Regions from separate parts of the Saccharococcus thermophilus genome, predicted to be linked through region 3. Evidence: predicted binding sites of a transcription regulator. Region 3 holds the regulator's gene; each other region holds the start of a gene.

Evidence for each region. The regulator Rex, encoded in region 3, represses fermentation and respiration genes when NADH is low (regulators of the CRP and FNR family bind a similar motif). The targets are predictions, from matches to a motif close to TTGTGAAATATTTCACAA.
Region 1: BDD39_RS14880 (L-lactate dehydrogenase) is a predicted target of Rex. The motif match lies at 1,755-1,772, and genes of this name have one in related genera.
Region 2: BDD39_RS05260 (hemerythrin domain-containing protein) is a predicted target of Rex. The motif match lies at 1,839-1,856, and genes of this name have one in related genera.
Region 4: BDD39_RS05700 (cytochrome ubiquinol oxidase subunit I) is a predicted target of Rex. The motif match lies at 1,687-1,704, and genes of this name have one in related genera.

The regions. Positions count from the first base shown of each region.
Region 1 covers NZ_JAASRS010000001.1:2,858,264-2,862,018, forward strand. The annotation lists partial or broken gene BDD39_RS14875 (L-lactate permease) at 1-752, opposite strand, end outside; gene BDD39_RS14880 (L-lactate dehydrogenase) at 768-1,724, opposite strand; gene BDD39_RS14885 (IS1634 family transposase) at 1,973-3,631, opposite strand.
Region 2 covers NZ_JAASRS010000001.1:1,019,558-1,023,312, reverse strand. The annotation lists gene narJ (nitrate reductase molybdenum cofactor assembly chaperone) at 1-416, shown strand, start outside; gene narI (respiratory nitrate reductase subunit gamma) at 419-1,123, shown strand; gene BDD39_RS05260 (hemerythrin domain-containing protein) at 1,245-1,781, opposite strand; gene BDD39_RS05255 (thiamine pyrophosphate-dependent enzyme) at 1,913-3,755, opposite strand, start outside.
Region 3 covers NZ_JAASRS010000001.1:12,454-16,208, reverse strand. The annotation lists gene BDD39_RS00085 (ABC-F family ATP-binding cassette domain-containing protein) at 1-731, opposite strand, end outside; gene moaC (cyclic pyranopterin monophosphate synthase MoaC) at 851-1,372, shown strand; gene BDD39_RS00075 (redox-sensing transcriptional repressor Rex) at 1,362-2,018, shown strand; gene BDD39_RS00070 (twin-arginine translocase TatA/TatE family subunit) at 2,015-2,167, shown strand; gene tatC (twin-arginine translocase subunit TatC) at 2,188-2,934, shown strand; gene BDD39_RS00060 (YdiK family protein) at 2,949-3,089, opposite strand; gene BDD39_RS00055 (CPBP family intramembrane glutamic endopeptidase) at 3,128-3,755, opposite strand, start outside.
Region 4 covers NZ_JAASRS010000001.1:1,105,554-1,109,308, forward strand. The annotation lists gene BDD39_RS05695 (ABC1 kinase family protein) at 1-1,280, shown strand, start outside; gene BDD39_RS05700 (cytochrome ubiquinol oxidase subunit I) at 1,784-3,190, shown strand; gene cydB (cytochrome d ubiquinol oxidase subunit II) at 3,192-3,755, shown strand, end outside.

The sequences.
Region 1 (3,755 bases), 2.8 Mb from region 3:
AAAATATTGGCCAATTCCGGACCGAGCACAATGATTGTCAATGCCTGTACAATGGTATAACTTCCGCTTACCACTAAAAGAGCAGGCAATGTTTCTTTAATACCTTTCCATTTATCTAAAATAAACACTAATAAGAAAGGAATAAGAAACGTGATAAACGGTAAAACCCAAGCAAGTGTACGAGATAACTCAATCGGAGTTAAATCTCCCATTTGCGCTCCGACAATAACCGGAATCCCAATCGCTCCAAACGCGCCAGATGCAGCATTGGCAATTAAACAAAGAGCAGCCGCTTTTAATGGATGAAATCCGAGTTCAGCAAGTAAAGCAGCCGAAATGGCAATCGGAACGCCAAATCCCGCAGCACCTTCTAAAAATGCGTTAAAGCAAAAGCCGATGAGCAAGAGTTGAAGCCGCTGATCCTCAGAAATGTTTGCGATACTCCCACGGATAATATCAAACTTCCCTGTTTTCACAGCAATTTTATATAGCCAGACAGCCATGATCACAATATAGCCAATCGGTCATAAACCGTTCGCGATTCCATAGATGGAAGCGGCAATCGCCTTTGAAACCGGCATATGAAAAAAACAAACAGCTGTCACTAAACCGAAACAAAGAGCGAGAAAAGCAGCTTTTACTCCCTTCATCTTAAACACTGTTAAACATAGTAAAAATAAAGCAATTGGAAGCGCCGCAATAAACGCAGAAAGATATACGTTATGAAAAGGATTGTAATGTTGTATCCACACAATGATCACCTGTTGTTATTCTAAGTCAAAATAACGCGAAAGAATGTCTTTTAATACAGTTACGCTATGATGAAATTGCTGTTGTTCTGTTTCATTTAACTTCAATTCCATTACCTCGCGAATACCGTTTCGGTTGATAATAGCAGGTACACCAATATAAACGTTTTGCTCATTATATTGACCATCTAGATAAGCAGAAACGGTTAAAATAGCATTTTCATTGTGCAAAATAGCACGTGTAATGCGGACGAGTCCCATCGCAATGCCGTAATACGTTGCGCCTTTTTTCTCAATAACTTGATATGCCGCATCACGAACATTGACGAAGATATTTTCTAAATCCTCTTTTCTATAGCGATCGTTTTGCGACAATATTTGTTCGATTGGAACACTTCCAATTTCCGCATGGCTCCAAACAGGCAATTCTGTATCCCCATGCTCTCCGATAATATACGCGTGTACATTAGTCGGAGCTACTTGAAAGTATTCGCTTAGCAAAAAGCGGAATCTTGCCGTATCCAGAATCGTTCCCGAGCCAATCACTCGTTCTTTCGGTAACCCGCTAAATTTCCAAGTGGCATACGTTAAAATATCTACTGGATTCGTCGCGACAAGAAAGATTCCATCAAAACCTGATTTCATGACAGAATCGACAATCGTTTTAAAGATATTCATGTTTTTGTCAACGAGATCGAGTCTTGTTTCCCCTGGCTTTTGGTTAGCACCTGCACAAATTACCACCAAATCGGCATCTTGACAATCTTGATAATCTCCATGCCATATATTCATTGGCTTCGGCGCAAATACTTTTCCGTGATTTAAGTCCATCACGTCGCCCTCCGCCTTCTCTTTATTCACATCAATCAACACTAATTCATCCGCGATTCCTTGATTCATAAGGGCAAATGCATAGCTGGCCCCAACGAATCCTGTTCCTATAAGTGCCACTCGATTCATGCATTGTCTTTTCATCGTTGTCTGTCATCCTTTCCCAAAATTAGTTTGTGAAATTATTCACAAATATATTGTGCATTATTTCACAAACTTTATCAAGTATCAACTATAAGAGAAATTTGTCTTTTTTGTTAACATCTCACATTTCGCACCCTAACAAGGTCAAAACAAAGGATTTTTTATTTAGTTTTTCAGAATAACTTTTTGACCAACACAACGAGCGATGGCAATCCTTTTTTTACCATCGCTGGTCGTTCCGTATCACGTTACACGTAGATGCTCTCATCCATGCCCAATCCCTGCAGAATCCTTCGCTGATCAGGGGTAAGGGAGCGATCCAGTGAGCGTTGGATGCGCCCATCCGGCAGCTTGAACAGGACGACGTTCACATATTGAAACAGCTGAAAAATCGCCTGTCCCGTCGGCCGGGTCAGCTTGCGGCCTCCAGGACCCTTCAACGGGTGTTCTGGAGTAATAAACTGACGCACTCGGCGCTGAAAAACGCGGTAAATAGCCAAGGCCAACAGAAACAAATAGCCTAATACTGCGACCCGTTCTGGTTTTTTGACGTAAATCTCATCCGTGAAAAACGGATCTTTCAAAAAAGCGAAGTTCATTTCCACCGAGATCTGCCCTTTATACAGCTTCAAGATCTCTTGGGCATCCATGGGTTGGCCCTTCCATTCCTTCGGAACGGTCGTGACAAGGACAAACCGGGACGCTTTCCGTCTCGCCTGTTCCCACGCGTCTTGGTCGAATTCGACGTCAAGGTGCAAGAAATACAGCGTCTCCACCTCGGGTTCCGCCCCTTTTTTCGGCCGTCCGCGCCGTTTTTTCAGGCGTACGATCTCTTCGACCGCGGCCTCAACCCGATGAAACCGGGGGCGAAGGGACGCCTTGAGGGACGCCAAGGCTTGTTCGGCATCTTCCCGGCAGGAGAAGGGGTGACGCTCCCAACGGGCTTGTTCCTCGCGAAGAAGCTCCGCTTCTTTGGTTCGTTCTTTTTCAAGCGTCTTTCCTTTTCGCTGGTCGAGCGCGCTCGATTCAACAACGATCAGCCGAACGGGGTGGCCTTCATACGTCGAGGCCGTTTCCCATACCCGGTACGTGGCGCCGTTTCTCTCCGCCAACGTAAAGGGATCGCTCCACGTCGTGTCCTCAGCATCCGCTTCGGCCAGCGCGGTTTTCACGATCCGGAGCGACGAAGGGCCTCTGGTGATCAAAAAGGCGTTGGCCGCTTTGGTTTGCGCCAGGGTCTCTTTCGTCATCGCGGCGGAATCGGCCACGTAAATCCATTCGTCTTCGATTTTGGCCTGCTTCAGCTGTTCATGGACACGAGACAGCACCTCGGGATTCCATGTTTTATCGGGCAGGTTGCCATCGTGCACATCGCCGTAAAACGGGATGCCGTCCTCGTTGCCGACCAGTCCGAAACCGATCTGTTTTTGCCAACGATGATGGCGGTTGTAGCCATGTGTGATTTGTAAGGCCTCTAACGAGGCCGATTCATACGCGCCGTAAACGGTCTTGTCCGTCGTATCGGCGTGGAAGGCTCGGAGGGAAAGGCCTTCTTTTCGATAAATATGAATCAAGCAAGTGCTGATGACGTTGTGAATGCCAGCCTCATACAGGCGATCGAGATGACGGGCCAACGCATCGTCGTTCAACCAGGAAGGATGGAGATCGGGACGGATGAGTTTCTCACAATCGACCTCCTGAGCCCAATGTTCCAAGTGAACAAGGGCTTGCCGGCCGTCAAACACATTGTAGAGGATGGCCTGAACGGCATCGCTGACTCGCGTTTGGCACTGCGGATCGACGGGCACGAGATGGTCAATCAATTGAGGCAGACCCAGTTTCTTGAATAGGGCACTTATTATATTCAAATAAGAATTGCGATAGACCTTTTTGACTTGAACGTTCATAAGTGAAAAACTCCTTTACGTTCCTTGTGTGTCAAGGATTCATTCGACATCGGAACGAAAAAATCCTCCCGATTTTCGTCGAGAGGGTGCGAAATGTGAGTAACATTTTGGCCGCACAACAGTA
Region 2 (3,755 bases), 1.0 Mb from region 3:
AAAAAATGAGCACTTTTATTCACGATATCCAATCCATGCCTGCCCGCAAGCGGATGGAGCAATATGTCGAAACATTTGATTTCGGCAAAAAAACGAATTTATATGTGACTTACATGAATACAGGCGAGCAACGTGAACGCGGGCTCGAGCTATTGCAATTGAAACAGCGCTATAAAGCGGCTGGATTTGATACGAGCGAGCAGGAACTTCCAGATTATTTGCCGCTTATGCTCGAGTTTGCCGCCTATGCGGAACAGGAGCACGTCGTGCCGCTCTTTGCGGCATATGTCAATAACATCGATGAAATACGGAAGCAGCTTGCCGCGGGCGGCAGCCCTTATGCCACTGTGTTTGACGCGATTTTCCTCGCACTTGCAGAACTCGGCGTGACGCCGATTCCGAAAGGAAGTGTGTAACCGTGTTGGAGCAATTTCTTTGGGTGATTTTCCCTTATATTGTGCTAACAATTTTTATTGGCGGCCATATTTGGCGTTATCAATACGACCAATTCGGCTGGACGTCAAAATCGAGCGAAATGTTGGAAAAGAAGCAATTGCGGCTTGGCAGCCTGCTGTTCCATTGGGGAATTTTGTTTGTGTTCGTCGGCCACGTCATGGGCATTTTGATTCCAGAATCGGTGTACGCAACGCTTGGCATAACGGAAGAAGCGTACCATTTCATCGCCCTTATCGGCGGCGTTCCGGCAGGATTGGCCGCTCTTATTGGGCTTCTCATTCTGATTCGCCGGCGCGCGACCGTCAAACGGGTGTGGGCCACAAGCAGCCGCGGTGACTGGATCGCCCTCTTGTTCCTGGCGACGGTTATTGCAACCGGGCTGTCGTCGACGCTGCTGAATGTCGACTCGCATGGTTTCGATTATCGAACAACGATCGGCCCTTGGTTCCGGAGCGTTCTTCTGTTCCATCCCGATCCATCTTACATGGAAACCGTGCCAGTTTGGTTTCAAATTCATATTTTGGCTGCCCTCAGCATTTTCGCCGTCTGGCCGTTTACGCGTCTTGTGCATGTGTTTAGCTTTCCGCTTCGCTACTTGCGCCGAAGCTATGTCGTCTATCGCAAACGCATGCCGAAACAGGCGGAACAGCCGCATAACATTCATTGATCAAAATGTGTTCGAATCCCCCTTTCACATATTTCTCCCTCCTTCTTCTTTTAGAGGCGGGAGATTTTTTGAGCGTATGCAAAAACGGGATGCTCCTATGAGAAGGAGACATCCCGTTTTTTTATATTTGGCCTATTTTTTCCGCCAATTCTTCTTTTTCTTCGTCAGACAGCAAACGTTCGGCCATCGGAAATAGCACGTTTTCTTCTTTCATAAAGTGTTCCGCTAAAATATGATAGGCCTCGATTACCTCATTAGCAAGCGCTGCCGCACTTTCGCGGTCGACTGTTTCCGGAAGTTCCGCCGTTTTCGTTAAAAAGGAAGCAAGTCGCTGCTTCGCCTGGTCATGTTCATACTCCATAACGGCAATCGGTCCGAATGTTCTTCCAATATACTGCGCCATCATCGGAAACAGCACGCCTTCTTCCCGCTCGGAGTGCGGATCGAGTTCAGTCACCAATGCCTGTACGCTTTCCCGCAACACAAGCAACCGTTCCTTCCAATTTCGCTCTTCCTCATCGCCGACGATTTCTTGTGCCAGTTCAAACATGCGCTGTTTTAGCTCACGCAACGGTCCATGTTCCTGTTTTAAACGCTCTAATCCCGCGCATAGCTTCACTTCTTCCTGTCCGCCCATATGGCAACATAAATCCATCATCCATCATCCCTCCTACCCTTTCTTTGTCATGATTGTACCTTGTTTTTCGCAAACACGTTGTGAGCGATATCACACCCAAAGATAAAGAACAATCACGCAAGAGAGTTTCCTGCGTGATTGTTCCGCATTTTTTATAAATACAGATGTTCATGCTTTGCTTTTAGTATGCGCCATCTTCGTTCAACTTCTTCTTCCAATTCCATCAAAAGATCGCGGTTTTCTTCTTTTAATAAATGTTTCGTTTTTCCCATATATTTTAGCCATTCGCTTAACGGAATGCGCCGATTTTTTTCTTCCGGATCATACGTAATGGTTGTTTTTCCACGTTCTACTTCATATAGCGGGAAGAAACATGAATCTACCGCCGCTTTCAAAATTTGTTCGCCATATCGTTCTTCCGATTTCCAGTTCAGCGGACATGTAATAAGCAGCTTGCCGTATACCGTTCCTTCATGCTGAGCATACCATTGCGCTTTCGCCGCTTTTTTCACTAAATCTTGCGGAAACGCTTCTGTTCCCGTAAATACGTAAGGGATGTTCGTCGCCGCCATAATTTGCGGCGTATCTTTATGATGGAACGCCTTTCCGCGCTGCGCTTTTCCAACTCCCGTTGTACTTGTCATATGCCCCATCGGCGTGGAATAGGACATTTGCGAGCCAGTATTCATATATCCTTCATTATCATACTCGAGAATAATTAATTTATGGTTGCGCAGGGCAGTTCCGATGGCAGAGCCCATTCCGATATCCATGCCGCCGTCGCCTGTGACCATCACAAATGTCACATCGTCAGAAACATGAAGTTCCCCGCGGCGTTTCATTTCGAAAAATGCTTCTACCATTCCGGACAATGTCGCCGCTCCATTTTGGAATAAATTGTGGACCATTGTCTGTTTATGTGAGCTATACGGGTAAGCGGCCGATACAACATAAGCGCATCCTGTTTGAAACAAGACGACAATATCGCCTTCAATTCCTTTAAAAAACAGCTCTAACCCTGGAAAAATCCCGCATCCTGGGCAGGCGCCATGTCCTGGAGCAAGCCGTTTCGGCTTGGCGGTGAGCGCTCTTAGCGGCGGAATTTTAACTTTTAACCGCTTCGTCTCTTCATCTGGAGTGACTTGAATGAATCCCGTTTTAAACGCATCGCCATGCATTGGCTCCATTACTAGAGTTTGCCGATTTTCAGGGCGACCTGGCACATGCCCGAAATAATCAAACGGCTTTTCTGCGTATCCTTTTTCCATTGCCTCGATCGCCATTTGGAAAAATGCTTCCGCATCTTCCGCATAAAAATCTTTCCCACCAACGCCAAACACGCGGCTTAACACAATGGTTTTATTTTCTTTATCCTCTTGTAACGCTGATTTCACTTCATGCGTCATGTTTGGCCCATGTGCTCCGTACGAATCCGCCCGTTCCCCGATAAGAAGCGCTTTAACATGCTTTAACGCTTGGCGGATTTCTTCGGCTGGGAATGGACGGATAATATTTGGGCTGATGATCCCCGCTTTAATTCCTTTCGCCCGCAGCTTGTCAACGACATCTTTTGCCGTTTCCGCCGCTGAGTTTAATAAAAATAACGCTACTTCCGCGTCTTCCATTTTATATAAATCGAGTACCGGATATTCGCGGCCTGATAACACAGCATACTCGCGCGCTACTTGTTTAAACACTTCTCCTGCACGGTATAGCGCTTCGGATTGCTGATAGTTATTATTGATTAAATCATCCCCGAGCATATGCGCTCCGATGGTAATCGGCTTTTTCGGGTCAGACGCATTTGGGAAATTCGTTGGTCTCTCGCCAATAAAGGATTGTACGATGCTTCTGTCTTTAAAATATTGTACTTTTCGTTTTTGATGCGATGTGAAGAAACCGTCATACGCAACGATGACAGGTAAACGAACATCGGCATGCTCAGCGATTTTCAACGCCATAATATTCATGTCATATACCGCTTGTGGAGTGCGG
Region 3 (3,755 bases):
CGCTTTAATGTCGCACGTGACAGTTCGTATACTTGGGTAACAATTTTATCGAGAAAATAGCGGTCATGGGAAACGATTAAAATCGCGCCAGGATACGTTTGTAAATATTGTTCCAACCATGTTAATGTTTCTAGGTCTAAATGGTTGGTCGGCTCGTCTAAAATAAGCAAATCGGGTTTCATTAAAAGCAATTTTCCGAGTGCCAGACGCGTTCGCTGTCCGCCGCTTAGCGATTGGACAGGAGTCGTCATATAATCGTACTTAGAAAACTGCAAACCGTGTAAAATGGAGCGAATATCAGCTTCGTATTGGTAACCGCCTTGTTCTTTATAGCGTTCTTGCAACGCGTCATAGTCTTTTAATAGTTTTTCGTAACGGGAAGCGTCCGCAAGCAAATCGGGATCGCCCATTTGCATTTCCATCTCGCGTAATTGCTTCTCCATTGCCTTTAACGGTGCAAATACCGTCATCATCTCTTCCCAAATCGACAAGGAAGAGTGAAGCCCACTGTCTTGGGCGAGGTAGCCGATCGTCACTTCTTTTGGTTTAATGATTTCTCCGCTATCGTAAGAAAGTTCTCCGGCAATGATTTTTAATAATGTCGATTTTCCTTCTCCGTTTCTCCCGACGAGAGCGATGCGGTCTTTGGATTGTATTTCTAATTTTATATTCGATAAAATAAGGTCAGCGCCAAAATATTTTGTCAGTTGGTTGACTTGTAAAATGATCATTGTTATTCACCTCTCGTTTAACAATAATAGTGTAGCGTAATTTGTTTTCTTATCGCAATAAAACGATAAAAGACAGATGACGAAAAATAGTGTATAGTTTATAGTGGGAGGAGATTACGTTGTCATCATTTACCCATTTTAACGAACAAGGCCGGGCAAAAATGGTCGATATTTCAGACAAAGAGGATACGGTTCGCATAGCGGTCGCTCAAACAAGTGTGACAGTAAATAAGGAAATTTATGAAAAAATGACAAACAACGCGATCGAAAAAGGGGATGTGCTTGCTGTTGCGCAAATAGCTGGCGTTATGGCCGCAAAAAAAACGCCAGATTTAATTCCAATGTGTCATCCGCTTATGTTAAAAGGTGTCGACATTCAATTTGCGTGGCATGTGGAGGAAGAAAAAGCGTTATATCAATTACTGATTACTGTCACAGTGAAAACGAAGGGCAGCACAGGGGTGGAGATGGAAGCGCTAACGGCCGCCTCTGTATGCGCACTGACGGTGTATGACATGTGCAAGGCGCTTGATAAAGGGATGGTGATTGGCCCAACCTATTTGGTAGAGAAAACTGGTGGGAAGTCGGGCCATTATCAACGGGAAAAAAGAAGTGCTGGGGGATTCATCGATGAGCAATGAACAGCCAAAAATTCCGCAAGCAACGGCAAAACGCTTGCCGTTATATTATCGTTTTTTAAAAAATTTACATGCTTCCGGAAAGCAACGTGTTTCTTCTGCCGAATTGAGCGAGGCGGTCAAAGTCGATCCCGCAACGATCCGTCGCGATTTTTCCTATTTTGGTGCGCTCGGAAAAAAAGGGTATGGATATAATGTCAACTATTTGTTGTCATTTTTCCGCAAAACGCTCGATCAAGACGAAGTGACCGAAGTCGCGCTATTTGGAGTCGGGAACTTAGGAACGGCATTTTTAAACTATAATTTTTTGAAAAACAATAATACGAAAATTGTCATGGCATTTGATGTGGATGAGAAAAAGGTTGGTACAACAGTCGGCGGGGTGCCTGTCTATCATTTGGACGAATTAGAAGGGCGTCTTCACGAGGGAATTCCAGTAGCGATTTTAACGGTGCCGGCTCATGTTGCGCAATGGATTACAGACCGTCTTGTCGGAAAAGGAATTAAAGGGATTTTAAATTTTACGCCGGCGCGCCTGAACGTGCCGAAACACATTCGCGTCCACCATATTGACTTAGCTGTCGAATTGCAGTCACTCGTCTATTTTTTAAAAAATTATCCGCTCGATAAAGGAGAGAACGAAACGTGAAATATTTATTAATCGTGCTTGTTATTTTATTATTGTTTGGAACAAAAAAGCTTCCGGAACTGGGCAAGTCGCTCGGGCAATCGCTCCGCGAATTCAAGGATGCGACGAAGGGATTAGCCGATGAGGATGAAAAAAAAGCCGACCAATAATAAGTTAGGATGGTTGACATATGAACGATAAAGAAATGTCGGTATATGAGCACCTAGGTGAATTGCGAAAACGGCTGATTATTGTTCTTATTTTTTTTAGCGTTGCCTTGATCGTGAGCTTCTTTTTTGTAGAACCGGTCATTTTGTATTTGCAGCGAACCGGTGAAGCGAAACAATTAACGATGAACGCGTTTCGTTTGACAGATCCGATCAGAATTTATTTTCAGTTTGCGTTTGTCATTGCCTTTATTCTTACCGCACCGGTTCTGCTTTATCAAATTTGGGCGTTTGTCAGCCCTGGGTTATATGAAAAAGAACGAAAAGTGACGTTAAGCTATATTCCAATTTCCATTTTCCTCTTTTTAGCCGGCGTTAGTTTTGCGTATTTTGTCTTATTTCCGTTTGTCGTTCGCTTTATGCAAAATTTGGCGAACGATCTTGGCATTCATCAAGTCATCGGCATTAATGAATATTTCGAATTTTTGCTTCAGCTCATCTTGCCGTTTGGCATTGTCTTTCAGCTGCCGGTAGTTGTGATGTTTTTAACAAGGCTCGGCTTGATTACGCCGATGTTGCTGATCAAAATACGGAAATACGCGTATCTGGTCTTATTGATTGTGGCTGCGATCATTACGCCGCCGGATGTATTATCGCAAGTGATTGTGATGATTCCGCTTTCGATTTTATATGAGGTAAGCATTTGGATTTCGAAATTTGCTTATCGCAAAGTTTTGTTGGCGCAACAGGAACAGGAAAACCTCCCGTGAATCGAACGGGAGGTTTATTTGCGAAAGTGGAGTGCGAAGAGACGTATTGCTGCTCCAAAATCAAGCGTAGCCAGTATGGCAAGCACAATCGTAAAAAAGTTCCAAATCGTATCTTTTGCGCTTTGAACAGATAAGTAAGTAAATAGTATCCCCATCAGAAAATAGAAAAAAGCGAATTGTAATGGCGTCCTTTTCATTGTATTAAAAGCCCCCAATGCCCAATAATGAGTTGTATATGTTCCGTCTGCCGCATCATTCTTTCAATTTCATCGGCAAACAACGTTTGCATCACGACGACGAACGTATTCATCGTAACGTGAGCGAAAATCGGAACAAAAATGCGCCCTGTTTTCGCATAAAGAAAGGCAAACGTAAATCCCATTGCCGCATATAAAAGCAGATGCTTCAATTCCATATGGACTACCGCAAATAATAGCGAACTGATAAGCGCGGCAATGAGGAAATTGTATTTTTGATATAGCGCCCCGAAAATAATCTTGCGAAAAATAATTTCTTCTAAAATCGGGCCGATAATGGAAGTAACGATGATCAATATCGGGGTGACTCGAATGATTCCGACAATGCGTCTCGTGTTTTCCGAGCCTGGCTCGATGCCAAGCAAATGCCATTCAATATTAGCGGCAAGGCTTTGGGCAAAGAGCGCCAAAAAAACGCCGCCGACCGCCCACATCCAAGCGACAGGCAAAGAAACGCGATAACGAGTATGCCGTTGTTTTATATCTTCGCGCAAGAAAAAGAGAATAATCAAAAACGCAATAGCAAAGCTAATGACTGCCCAATAGCCAGAGGCGATCTCTGCG
Region 4 (3,755 bases), 1.1 Mb from region 3:
CCGCCTCGATCGGACAAGTTCATCGAGCGATCCTTCATTCCGGCGAAAAGGTAGCGGTGAAAATTCAACGTCCGCATATCGCCGCGATCATGAAAACGGATTTGGAAATTCTTCAAGATTTGGCTGTGCTTGCGGAACGCCGCTTAGAGTGGGCAGCACAATATCGGCTACGGGACATATTGGACGAACTATCGAAGTCGCTTCGCCTAGAGCTCGATTACACCGTGGAAGCGCGCAATGCCGAGAAATTTTCCAAACAGTTTCAAAGCGATCCGACTATTTATGTGCCAAAAGTGTTTTGGGACTATTCCACAAAAAAAGTACTGACGATGGAGTATGTGGAAGGTATCAAACTAGGGGAACTGGAGAGGCTGAAACAACGTGGCTATAACTTAAAAATTCTGGCGGAGCGGCTGGCAAAAGGAATGTTCCAGCAAATTTTTATGGAAGGCTTTTTTCATGGCGATCCCCATCCGGGAAATGTGTTAGCTTTGCCGGGAGACGTGATTGCACTGATTGATTTTGGCATGGTAGGGCGGATTACTCCAGAAATGAAATATTATTTATCGTCCTTCATTATCGCTTTGATGCGACAAAGCACTGATGGAATCATGAAAGCGATCGGGGATATGGGATTGGTGCCGGATGGGGTAAATGTAAGCCAGCTGCGTGAAGATATCGAGCAATTACGGGAAAAATATTATGATATTCCGTTGAGCCAAGTCAGCCTCGGCGAGGCGGTTCAGGATTTGCTTCACGTTGCATTCCGCCACTCGATTCGCATCCCGAGCGATTTAACGTTGCTAGGGAAGGCGCTGCTGACGGTGGAAGGGATCGTGGAAAAATTGGATCCCGACTTGAGTATTATCGACATGGCCGAACCGTTTGGCCGCCAGCTGCTAAAGGAGCGGATGAGGCCGAAAAACGTAGCGGAAATGGCATGGAAACGCTTTTCCGATTATGGGGAACTGTTCGTGGATCTGCCGAAAAATATAAAAGAGTTAACGAAGCTGATGAAACAAGGAAGAGTACGCCTGGAGATCGGCATCCCTGACTTGGATTTTCTATTGAGAAAATTAGACCAAATCAGTAACCGCTTATCGTTTAGCATTGTTTTGCTTTCCTTCAGCATCATTATGGTTGGCATCATCATCGGCTCTTCAATGGGCAGACAATCGACATTGTTGTGGAAAATCCCGGCGATTGAGATTGGTTTCGGCGTAGCAACAATGATGTTTTTGTGGCTGCTGTATTCGATTTTTAAGTCGGGGAGATTTTAATCATTAACTAGGGTAGGTTACTATTCCGCTTTTCGGGCCACTGCATTTCTTGCAGCAAGCTGTGTATCAATAGGGCATTGGTTGCCGCCAATGTCCTTTTTTATACGCATAGGATGAGTGGGATGACAAGAAATTGGCGATTTTTATTACGAATTTCGCCTTAATTTTGTAACATATTTGTCAAACGTTCAAAGAATTTATGATCGTTTTTTTGTTATAGTATTAGTAAGCTTCTCGTTCAATAGAGTTATTTTCGTCACTCGGGAAGTGGTCGGTTTCTCTGCATAGTTTTCATGTTTCCCATGTTATTAATGTTTAATTTTGTGAATTTGTGAACATGATATCACCTCAAGTCATATTCTGATGAATTATTAAGGGAGGAATGCTGTTGATAGGCTGCATAGTTATGTGAAATTATGAACATGCAGTTGGTTATGTGAAACCATGAACATGATATCTCCTCGGATCAAATTCTGGGGCAATACTTAAAGGAGGAAACTACTATGGATACAGTAATGTTGGCAAGGATACAATTTGCCTTGACTACAATCTACCACTTCTTCTTCGTGCCTCTTACCATTGGCCTGGCATTTATCATCGCTTTGATGCAGACATTATACGTAGTGAAGAAAAATGAGATTTATAAAAAAATGGCGAAATTCTGGGGGCATTTGTTCCTAATTAACTTTGCTGTAGGGGTTGTAACAGGAATTATTCAGGAATTCCAATTTGGGATGAACTGGTCGGATTATTCTAGATTTGTCGGTGACGTCTTCGGGGCACCCCTAGCCATTGAAGCATTGCTTGCCTTCTTTATAGAATCCACTTTTATCGGTCTTTGGATTTTTGGCTGGGATCGTTTACCTAAAAAAGTGCACTTGGCAAGCATCTGGCTTGTATCTATTGGGACTATGCTTTCCGGTTTTTGGATTTTAACGGCAAACTCCTTCATGCAAAGACCTGTCGGTTATGAAATTAGAAATGGAAGGGCGGAAATGGTTGACTTCCATGCGCTTATAACCAATGGACAATTATGGGTGGAGTTTCCGCATGTCATCACAGGTGCATTGTGTACCGGAGCATTCTTTGTTGCTGGTATTAGTGCCTATAACTTATTAAAAAAGAAACATATTGAATTTTACAAAAAATCCATGAATATCGCCTTAATTATTGGTTTAATCGGCAGTTTGGGTACTGCCTTCAGCGGACATGCCCAAGCGCAATATCTTGTGAAAACACAGCCGATGAAGATGGCAGCTGCAGAGGGCATTTGGGAAGATACGCCTGATCCTGCACCATGGTCGGCATTTGCTTGGATTGATACAAAGAATCAAAAAAATAAGTTTGAACTAAATATTCCTTATGCATTAAGCTATTTATCTTATTCTAAATTTGAAGGCAGTTTAAAAGGAATGAAAACTCTCCAAGCCGAATATGCGAAAAAATACGATCGAATCGTTGGCAAAGGTACGAATTATATTCCTCCAGTCAAAACGACGTATTGGAGCTTCCGTTTAATGGTTGGCTTTGGCATGGCGATGATCTTATTATCGATGATTGGTCTGTATCTGTGGAAAAAAGGACGTCTTGAGCAAAGCAGTAGGTTCTTGAAATTCCTTGTTCCGGCTATCTCGTTTCCGTTTTTGGCAAACACTTTCGGATGGGTCATGACCGAAGTGGGCCGTCAGCCATGGACAGTATTTGGATTGATGACGACAGCTGACGCTGTATCACCAAATGTTTCTGCAGGGACCGTTTTATTTTCCATCATTATGTACACGCTGATATTCACGATTCTTGCAGGTGTGATGGTTTATTTGATGGTTCGCGAAATTAAACGGGGACCGGTAGAGCATCAAGATGCAAATTCAACGGTATCCATAGATCCATTTAGTAAGGCAGGTGTTTAAGATGGAATTGAGTGAAATTTGGTTTGTCTTAATCTCTGTACTCTTTATTGGCTTCTTCTTTCTTGAAGGTTTTGATTTTGGTGTAGGAATGTCGACTCGTTTCCTGGCCCGTAATCAAAAAGAGAGGACCGTAATGGTGAATGCAATCGGTCCTTTCTGGGACGCGAATGAAGTATGGCTAATAACTGGAGCGGGCGCCATTTTTGCCGCATTTCCGCACTGGTATGCGACGATGTTCAGCGGCTATTACTTACTGATGCTGGCAGTCTTGCTGAGCCTAATTGGACGCGGCGTTGCTTTTGAATATCGCCGCAAAGTTGAAGATGCGCGCTGGACGAATGTTTGGGACTGGGTGATCTTTTTCGGAAGTATGCTGCCGCCGTTCCTTCTAGGTGTTCTGTTTACAAGCATGCTTAAGGGTGTGCCGATCCATAAAGATATGAATATGGAAGCCGGGTTCTCGGATGTTATAAATATTTATTCCATTTGGGGCGGCTTAACGATTACATTGCTGTGCTTATTGCATGGTTTGACTTTCCTATCATTAAAAACAGAAGGAGAAATC